4 regions of the Methylobacterium sp. CB376 genome follow, and region 1 is predicted to be linked to each of the others. Evidence: predicted binding sites of a transcription regulator. Region 1 holds the regulator's gene; each other region holds the start of a gene.
The links. Region 1 encodes LexA, which represses DNA repair genes until DNA is damaged. Its sites were predicted from a motif close to TGTTCNNNNTGTGTTCNG; they were not measured.
Positions count from the first base shown of each region.

Region 2: a site for LexA is predicted at 1,464-1,481, ahead of uvrA (excinuclease ABC subunit UvrA). Genes of this name have one in related genera too.
Region 3: a site for LexA is predicted at 1,388-1,405, ahead of QA634_RS22570 (ImuA family protein). Genes of this name have one in related genera too.
Region 4: a site for LexA is predicted at 1,140-1,157, ahead of QA634_RS30365 (DUF3072 domain-containing protein). Genes of this name have one in related genera too.

Region 1 covers NZ_CP121648.1:7,369,971-7,372,166, reverse strand. Annotated here, with positions in the region: gene QA634_RS33925 (hypothetical protein) at 76-393, shown strand; gene lexA (transcriptional repressor LexA) at 521-1,240, shown strand; gene QA634_RS33915 (HD-GYP domain-containing protein) at 1,703-2,196, shown strand, end outside.
Region 2 covers NZ_CP121648.1:2,800,103-2,802,298, forward strand. Annotated here, with positions in the region: gene uvrA (excinuclease ABC subunit UvrA) at 1-1,348, opposite strand, end outside; gene sppA (signal peptide peptidase SppA) at 2,105-2,196, shown strand, end outside.
Region 3 covers NZ_CP121648.1:4,931,400-4,933,595, reverse strand. Annotated here, with positions in the region: gene QA634_RS22580 (sigma-70 family RNA polymerase sigma factor) at 1-476, shown strand, start outside; gene QA634_RS22575 (hypothetical protein) at 442-1,206, opposite strand; gene QA634_RS22570 (ImuA family protein) at 1,436-2,185, shown strand; gene QA634_RS22565 (DUF6504 family protein) at 2,100-2,196, shown strand, end outside.
Region 4 covers NZ_CP121648.1:6,581,252-6,583,447, forward strand. Annotated here, with positions in the region: gene QA634_RS30360 (branched-chain amino acid aminotransferase) at 134-1,021, shown strand; gene QA634_RS30365 (DUF3072 domain-containing protein) at 1,169-1,489, shown strand; gene QA634_RS30370 (Flp family type IVb pilin) at 1,683-1,853, shown strand; gene QA634_RS30375 (LysR substrate-binding domain-containing protein) at 1,880-2,196, opposite strand, start outside.

The DNA of each region.
Region 1 (2,196 bases):
TGCCGCCGTCGCGTGACCGGACGCAGCGGCACGTGCTAGGCTCCCCCGCGGGAGCCGCACGGGCGGGACGTCGCGATGGATGTCGACGCGCTTCTCCGCGAGATCAGCCGCCGGATCGTCGAGATCGAGCTGCGGTCGACGGCCCTCGCCGCGCGGGTGGCGGAGCTCGCCAGCCTCGGTCTCGAGGCCGGCGAGGTGGAGCAGCGGCTCTGGGCCGCCATCGACGCCCTGACGGTGCTGCGCTGCGAGCAGTGGACCCTTCAGGGGCTGAGAGGCCCGGCAGGCGCGGACCGCGCGGACGAGATCCTCGCCAGGGCCGCCGCGTACGACGAGGACGCCGAGGCCCGCCTCCGGGCGCGGACCCAGGTGACGCGGGACGGCGCCGGATCCTGAGCCCGCCCGACTCCGGCCCGACGCAAGTCGACCTGCGCCGCAACGGCTTGCGGAACACTTGAAGAACGCTTAACCTGTTCGCGATTTGTACCATGTCGCGCGTCGGCGCAGGCGATGAGAGTGACCCATGCTCACCCGTAAGCAGTTGGACCTGCTCCGCTTCATCCAGCAGCGGATGCGCGAGACCGGCGTCCCGCCCTCCTTCGACGAGATGAAGGACGCCCTCGACCTCAAGTCCAAGTCCGGCATCCACCGTCTCATCACGGCCCTGGAGGAGCGCGGCTTCCTCCGCCGGCTGCCGAACCGGGCCCGCGCGATCGAGGTCATCCGCATCCCCGAGGCGGTGGCGAGCGGCCCCGCGGAGGTGGTGCGCTTCACGCCGAGCGTCGTCGAGGGGGGGCGCTCCTCGGCCCCGGTCAAGCCCGCCCCGCTGCCGACCGCCCTGGTCTCCGACGAATCCGGGCACGCGGTCAGCATCCCGGTCATGGGCCGGATCGCCGCCGGCACGCCGATCTCGGCCATCCAGAGCCAGAGCCGCAGCGTCGCGATGTCGCCGGACTTCCTCGCCGGCGGCGAGCACTACGCCCTGGAGGTGCGCGGCGACTCGATGATCGAGGCCGGCATCCTGGACGGGGACTTGGTGGTGATCCGCCGCCAGGACACCGCCAATACGGGCGACATCGTGGTAGCGCTGATCGACGACGAGGAGGCGACCCTCAAGCGCCTGCGCCGCCGCGGCTCGTCGATCGCCCTCGAAGCCGCCAACCCGGCCTACGAGACCCGGGTCCTTGGGCCCGACCGGGTCCGCATCCAGGGCCGCCTCGTCAGCCTCATCCGCAAGTACTGAGGCAATTACCTCCTGAGGCAAGTACTGAGCCGTCCCCGGCTCCGGTTCGACCCGTAACCCTCGCGCGGACGGCCATCATCCGCCGCGCGCGAGCCCCTCTCGGCCCCGCAGATCGGGACGACGCCTGGTTGATCCCGGTCGAGGGGAAGCGCCGACGACGCGTGGTCCGGCGCGAACACCTTCCTTCCCGCAGCTGACGCATGGTGACGCCGGGCCGCGTCGCGATCAGGCAGGCGCGCGCAGCGTAGAGCAGGGTGATGGCCGGCCTCGCGCCCGCGGCGACAGTTTGCGTGTGGTGGGAGATGCGCTCCTGTGGCATGTCTCCACCTTGCGGAACTGCTGGTTGCGCGGCGGATCTGCGCTGGCGTAGGGGAAGCTTAACCGAGCCATCCGATACCTCGAAGCCGGTCCGAGGGACGGAGGAGCCGCTCCTGCGTCGGAGAGGCCAGTGCGGGGCACGACATGCCGGATGGCTCCATCCTGTTGATCGCGGACGGTTCCGCGCCGGCTCTCGGGCTCGCGCACGAACTCGCCCGCCTGATGCCCTGCATCGCCATGCGGCCGGAGGATCCGCCGCCGCCCGGTCCGCACGCCGCCGTGGTGCTCGATCTGGGTCCGGCCGAGGTCGCGCTCGGCACCGGCCTGCGGCGCTCGATCAGCGGCCTGCGCGCCCGGGGTGTCCCCTGCCTCGGCCTCGCCCGCGACGCGCCGGCCGCCGCGCTCGCGCGGGCGCGCGGGGCGGCAACGGTCCTCAACGCGCATGCACCCTCGCACGTGATCGCGCGCGAGATCGCGGACGCGATCGCCGGCGAGGCCGCCGCGCGGGCGCGGGAGCCGCTCTGGCAGACCCGCATCCGCGCCGCCGAGGCGAGCACGCTCGTCACCCAGGCGTTTCACGCCGCCACCGCGGGCGGGGCGATCAGCCGCGAGGACATCGACCTCGGCACCGAGATCGT
Region 2 (2,196 bases), 3.1 Mb from region 1:
GCCGCGCCACCTCGGCGATGTCGCGCATCGCCACCTTCACGGCCAGGGCCTCGGGCTTCAGACGCTTGCCGCCGCAGGCCTGGCACGGCGTCTCGGCCATGAAGCGGGCGATGTCCTCGCGGGCCTGATCGCTCTCGGTCTCCCGGTAGCGCCGCTCCAGGTTGGGCACCACGCCCTCGAAGGGCTTCATCACGTCGTAGGCGCGCAGCCCGTCGTTGTAGGAGAAGCGGATCGGGTCCCCGTCGGAGCCGAACAGCACGACCTGCCGCGCCGCCTCCGTCAGCTTCGCCCAGGGCACGTCGGTGCGGAACCGGTAATGGCGGGCGAGGGCCTCCAGGGTCTGGCCGTAATAGGGCGAGGTCGACTTCGCCCAGGGCGCGATGGCGCCGCGCTCCAGGCTCAGCGCCTCGTCGGCGATGACCAAGATCGGGTCGATGCGCATCTCGTGGCCGATGCCGCCGCAGGTCGGGCAGGCGCCGAACGGGTTGTTGAACGAGAACAGCCGCGGCTCGATCTCCGGGATGGTGAAGCCGGAGACCGGGCAGGCGAAGCGCGACGAGAACACGATCCGCTCCGGCGCGCCGCCCTCGGGCGCGTCGGCGAGTTCGATCACCGCGATCCCGTCCGCGAGATCGAGCGCCGTCTCGAAGGAATCGGCCAGGCGGGCGGCCATGTCGGGCCGCACCACGATCCGGTCGACCACCACGTCGATGTCGTGCTTGAGCTTCTTGTCGAGCCGGGGCACGTCGTCGATCGGGTAGTATTCGCCGTCGACGCGCAGGCGCTGGAAGCCCTTCTGCTGGAACTCGGCGATCTCCTTGCGGTACTCGCCCTTGCGCCCGCGCACCACCGGCGCCAGCAGGTAGGCGCGGGTCTTCTCCGGCAGGGCCAGCACCCGGTCGACCATCTGCGACACGGTCTGGCTCTCGATCGGCAGCCCGGTCGCGGGCGAGTAGGGGATCCCGGCCCGCGCCCACAGCAGGCGCATGTAGTCGTAGATCTCCGTCACGGTGCCGACCGTCGAGCGCGGGTTCTTCGAGGTCGTCTTCTGCTCGATCGAGATGGCGGGCGACAGGCCGTCGATCTGGTCGACGTCGGGCTTGGCCATCATCTCCAGGAACTGGCGGGCATAGGCCGAGAGCGACTCGACGTAGCGGCGCTGCCCCTCGGCGTAGATGGTGTCGAAGGCGAGCGAGGACTTGCCCGAGCCCGACAGCCCGGTGAAGACGACGAGCTTGTCGCGCGGGATGACGAGGTCGACGTTCTTGAGGTTGTGCTCGCGGGCGCCGCGCACCGCGATGACGCGGCCCTCCGCCGCACGGTCGAAAAACGTGTCGAGAGAAGCCATGCGGAGGCTCGCAGCGCAGCCGGGAAGGGGAGCGTCGGACCGGCGCCGGCAGGGTCCGGACCGGCCGTTCGTCGGCGAAGATGGGAGCGGATGCGCCGCCCGCCAACCCGCGTGCTAGAACAAAATACGTACAACAGCAACCGGGCCGCGCGACTCGGCACGGTTGCTGCGCGGGCGCGACCCGCGCACCGGCAGCATCCGACCATCCGCCCCGCACGACGGTCGTCGAAGCGTGGAGTCAGCCGGCACAACAGCGCGGGCGCGCGCCGGACCCGGCTGATTGCTATGGCAGGGCGGCCTCAGGGCGGACCTATACCTCTCCTATACAGCGGAGCGACGGTGAGCGCGCGCCACGGCCGCGCGTTCCGTCCGGAGGTTGCTGCAACCTTGCCGTGCATGCGCCCGCCGTCGCGGCCGCCCACCGCACACGGCCCGCGCGCCTCGCGAGGGGGATCCTCGGCGGCGCGCGCCCGATGCGCATTCCAACCGCGCATGCGCCCTGCGGCGCGACGTCCGACCCGATCCCGGCGCCGCGTCCCGCCGGCCGGCGCGGACGCGCCCGGAATTCGGGCGCCGCCCCGATTTCCCGTCGCTCCCGCTCTTGCCGCTGCGCGACGGGCGGGGGTAGAACTGCGCCGCGGAGCGAGGCCCACCAAGGACTTGGCCCGAGGAGTCGGGTACCGGACGGGGCCCGGCACCCGGGCCGCCGGTCGGGACCGCGCCTCGCGAGTGTGTGACGAAGGAAACGGGCGCCGCATGGCCATCGATGCCGAACTCCTCCTCGACCGACGCGCCTTGCGCCGGAAGCTCTCGTTCTGGCGCGTGGTCGGCATCGGAGCCCTGATCGT
Region 3 (2,196 bases), 2.4 Mb from region 1:
CGGCCCGGGCCGACGACCTCGTGCAGGACACCCTGCTCAAGGGCTGGCAGAACCGCGACCGATTCGAGGACGGCACCAATCTCAGCGCGTGGCTGTTCACGATCATGCGCAACGCCTTCTACTCGGAGCACCGCAAGCGCTCCCGCGAGGTGGAGGACGGCGAGGGCGTCTATTCCGCGCGCCTGACCACCGCCCCCAACCAGGGGGACCGGCTCGACGTGCAGGATCTGCAGGAGGCGCTCAACAAGCTGGTCGCCGAGCAGCGGGAGGCCCTGCTCCTCGTGGCGGTCGGGGACCTCTCCTACGAGGACGCCGCCGCGCTGATGCAGTGCAAGGTCGGCACGGTGAAGAGCCGCGTCTGCCGCGCCCGCGACCGGCTGGCCGAGCTCCTCGGCTATTCGGGCGGGGAACTCGGCGCCGACCGGCTGACCCGCTCGGTCCTCAGCAACGCGAGCCTGATGGCGATCGAGGGCTGAGCCGCGCCCAGCGCGCGGCGGCGCGGGCGTAGAGATCCAGGTCGGACGCGTTCAGGCGCTCGATGTAGACGCGCAGGGCCGGGCTCAGGCCCTGCTCTCCCGGGCCCGCCAGCGGGTCTGGGCCCGCCCGCGGGCCCGGGTCCGCCTGCGGACCTGGCTCCGCTTGCGGGCCGGCGGCCGTTTCCGGAAAGGCGAGGCCGAAGCGCCGGTTGAGCTGCGCCACGAAGGGCGCGCAGGCCTCCGCGATCCCGACCAGGGCGATCTCCTCGACCTCGGCGCAGCCGAAGGCGCGGGTCTGGACGTTCTGGTTGGCCTTGTCCTCGATGAAGGCTTCCAGGCTCGGAGGGGCGGCGTCCTCGGAGGCGTCCTTGGCGGCGTCCTTGGCAGCATCCTTGGCGATCCGGGCCCGGTAGGCCGCCAGCACCTGCGCCACCGGCGCCCGGACCAGCGCGAAGGCCCGCCCCGGATCGAAGCAGGCGAGGTAGGCCGCGCTCAGGTGACTGGCGTAGAAGGCGATGTCGTGCCCCGCCACGTAGTCCGAGATCAGCCGCAACTTGTCGGCGGTCGACAGGTCGGGCCGGCCATAGACCGTCGCCTCGGCGAAGGGATGCGTCTCCGGACTGCCCGGGCCGTAGAGCGTGAACAGGCGCTCCGGCGGGAAGGCGGCGCGGGCCGCCCGCAGGAGGCCGTCGCCCGTGCCCGGGACGTGCAGGAAGAAGAGCGGCGCCATCGTCGGGACATTCCCTCGCGGACGGAGCGACGGCCGTGGCCGGCCTTGGTGGTCTTGTTGTGGCGGCACCACACCCGGCGCGGGTGGCGGTGTCGCCGGGACCGGGCAGGTTGTCCACACCCGTCCACAGGCCAGGCCCCGCGCGGAGCGGGCGGACTCGCGCCTTGACCCGCTGCCGCGCTAGAACAAATTAAGAACATCGGCGTTCGGAATCGGTGACGGGCATGGCATGCATGAGACCGGACGAGAGCAGCGGCTCGCGGCCCTGCGCGAGCGGATCGGCGGCCTGGAGCGGGACGCGGGGGCGGGCGCCCGGCCGCCCCTGCCCTTCGGCATCCCGGCGATCGACCGGCACCTGCCGGGCGGCGGCCTGCGCCGGGCGGCCCTGCACGAGGTGGTGGAGACCGGGCCGAGCGCCGGCCACGCGGCCCTCGCCGCCCTCTTCGTGGGCGGCCTCCTCGCCCGGCTCGACGGCCCCGTCCTGTGGTGCCTCGCCGGCCGCGACCTCTTCGCCCCCGGCCTCGCGGCGGTGGGGCTGCATCCCGACCGGGTGCTCTACGCCGAGACCCGCCGCGACGCGGAGGTGCTGCCCACCATGGAGGAGGGGCTGCGGCACGGCCGGCTCGCGGCGGTGGTGGGCGAGGCGGCCCGGGTCGGGCTCACCGCCTCGCGGCGGCTCCAGCTCGCCGCGGAGGGGGGCGGCACCCTCGCCCTGGTGATCCGCCGCTGGCGCGAGGGCGTCGCCGGCGAGCCGAGCGCCGCCGCCACCCGCTGGGGCGTGGCGGCGGCGCCCTCCCCGGCCTCCGCCCCCGGCCTGACGCGGGCGCGCTGGTCCCTCGCCCTGCTGCGCGCCCGCGGTGCCGAACCCCGGACATGGCTCGTCGAGGCTCCCGATGCGAAGGGTCGTCTGCATCTGCCTGCCGACTTGGCCGACCGACCGCGTGCGGAGGAAGGGCCGCGCCATCGTGCCGCCCGATAGGCCCCTGGTGA
Region 4 (2,196 bases), 790 kb from region 1:
GACATATCTCAGCCCCGTTGATACCCGTCAACCCCGCCGGCGCAACGAACGAACGCCATTCGCGTCGCTGAAGCACGAAGATTGCGAGCCGGCCCGCCCTTCCGGACACGAACCGCAACCGAGGATCATCGTCATGTCCGTCATCCCCTTCGACCAGCGTGAAGGCCACATCTGGTTCGACGGCCGCATGGTGCCGTGGGCGGACGCGAAGATTCACGTCCTCAGCCACGGGCTCCATTACGGCTCCTGCGTGTTCGAGGGCGAGCGCGCCTATGGCGGGCAGATCTTCAAGAGCACGGAGCATTCGCAGCGGCTGCGCCGCTCGGCCGAGCTCCTCGATTTCGAGATCCCGTTCTCCGTGGCCGAGATCGACGCCGCCAAGGCCCTCGTCCTGAAGGAGAGCGGTCTGCAGGACGCCTATCTGCGCCCGGTGGCGTGGCGCGGCTCGGAGATGATGGGCGTCTCGGCGCAGAACAACACCATCCACCTCGCCATCGCGGCCTGGGAATGGCCGAGCTACTTCGACCCGGCCACCAAGATGAAGGGCATCCGCCTCGACCTCGCCGAGTACCGGCGTCCCGACCCGCGCACGGCGCCCTCCGCCTCGAAGGCGGCGGGCCTGTACATGATCTGCACGATCTCCAAGCACCGGGCCGAGAAGAAGGGCTACGCCGACGCGCTGATGCTCGACTGGGAGGACAACGTCGCCGAGTGCACCGGCGCCAACGTCTTCTTCATCCGGGACGGCGCGATCCACACCCCGCTCGCCGACCGCTTCCTCAACGGCATCACCCGCCAGACGGTGATCGAGCTCGCCCGCCGCCGCGGCGTCGAGGTGATCGAGCGGCGCATCCGGCCCGAGGAGATGGCGGGCTTCTCGGAGTGCTTCATCACCGGCTCGGCCGCCGAGGTGACCCCGGTCTCCGAGATCGGCCCCTACCGGTTCCACCCGGCGGCGCTCACCCGCGCCCTGATGGACGATTACACCGCCGAGGTGCAGCCCCGCGCCAAGGCGGCCTGACCCGCCCGGGAGACCTCTCCCGAGCACCGCGCCGCCGCATTCCCGCGGCGGCGTCCCCGGGCGCGGGATGTCGCGGCCGGGGACGGAACAGGGCGCCTCCTCCGCGCGTTCCCCCGACGAGAACAATACGGGAACAGAGGAGCCGACATGACGGCCAAGACTCACGCGGCCAAATCCCACGCGGCGGAGACGCACGCGGCCAAGACCCACGCGGCCGAGACTCGCGCGGCCGAGACTCGCGCGGCGGAGAATCCGAAGACCGCGCCCGAGGCGGCGGAGCCCTCGAACCGGATCAAGGATCCGAAGGACTGGACGACCGGGCACGAGCCGATGACCGGCGCGCAGGCCTCCTACCTCAAGACCCTGTCGGAGCAGGCCGGGGACGGCGAGGCCTACGATCCCGATCTCGACAAGGCCGAGGCCTCGGAGCGGATCGACGCCCTGCGCAAGGCGACCGGCAAGGGCTGACCAGGGGCTGACCAGGAAGGTTGATCCGGGCAGGGCGGCCGACCAGGCCGGCCCTGACCCTGCGGAAGAGGCGTGGCGGGCGGCGCACTTTCGGGGGTTCTCTTAACCGATGATGAGGGAGTTCCGCCCTATCGTTGCACTGTGAGGTGGAGGGGGGCGTGTCGTGACCGGCAGATGGCTGCGTGCCAAAACCGTGCGACTGTTCCTGTGCGATTCCTCAGGGAGCACGGCGATCGAGTACGTGATGATCGCCGGTTTCATCTTCCTGGCGCTGGTCGGGGGCTTGAGCCTGTACGGCAATCAGACCGGGAATCTCTACGCCAACTTCAGCAGCCAGGTGGTGAACGTGCTCTCGAAGCCGTGAGCGCGCGGGCCCCGCCGACGCCGCTCCTATTCCGCGGCGATCCCGAGATTGTCGAGGCACTCGCGGATCTGCGCCGCGAGGGCGTCGGCCAGCGGCATCGGCTCCGGGATGCGCGGGCGCATGAGCCCGATCCGGCAGGTGGGGAGGGCGGGAAACCCGTCCGCCGGGGAGAGGATCCGCATCCCGGGCCTGAGCGCGCTCTCGGGCAGGACCGAGACGGCGAGGCCCGCCAGCACCGCGGCGCCGACCGCGGTCGAGCTCCAGCTCACGAACAGGATGCGGTTGGGGCGGCCGACCCGCTCCAGGGCCGCGAGCGCCGCCGCGCGCCAGACGCAGGCCGGGC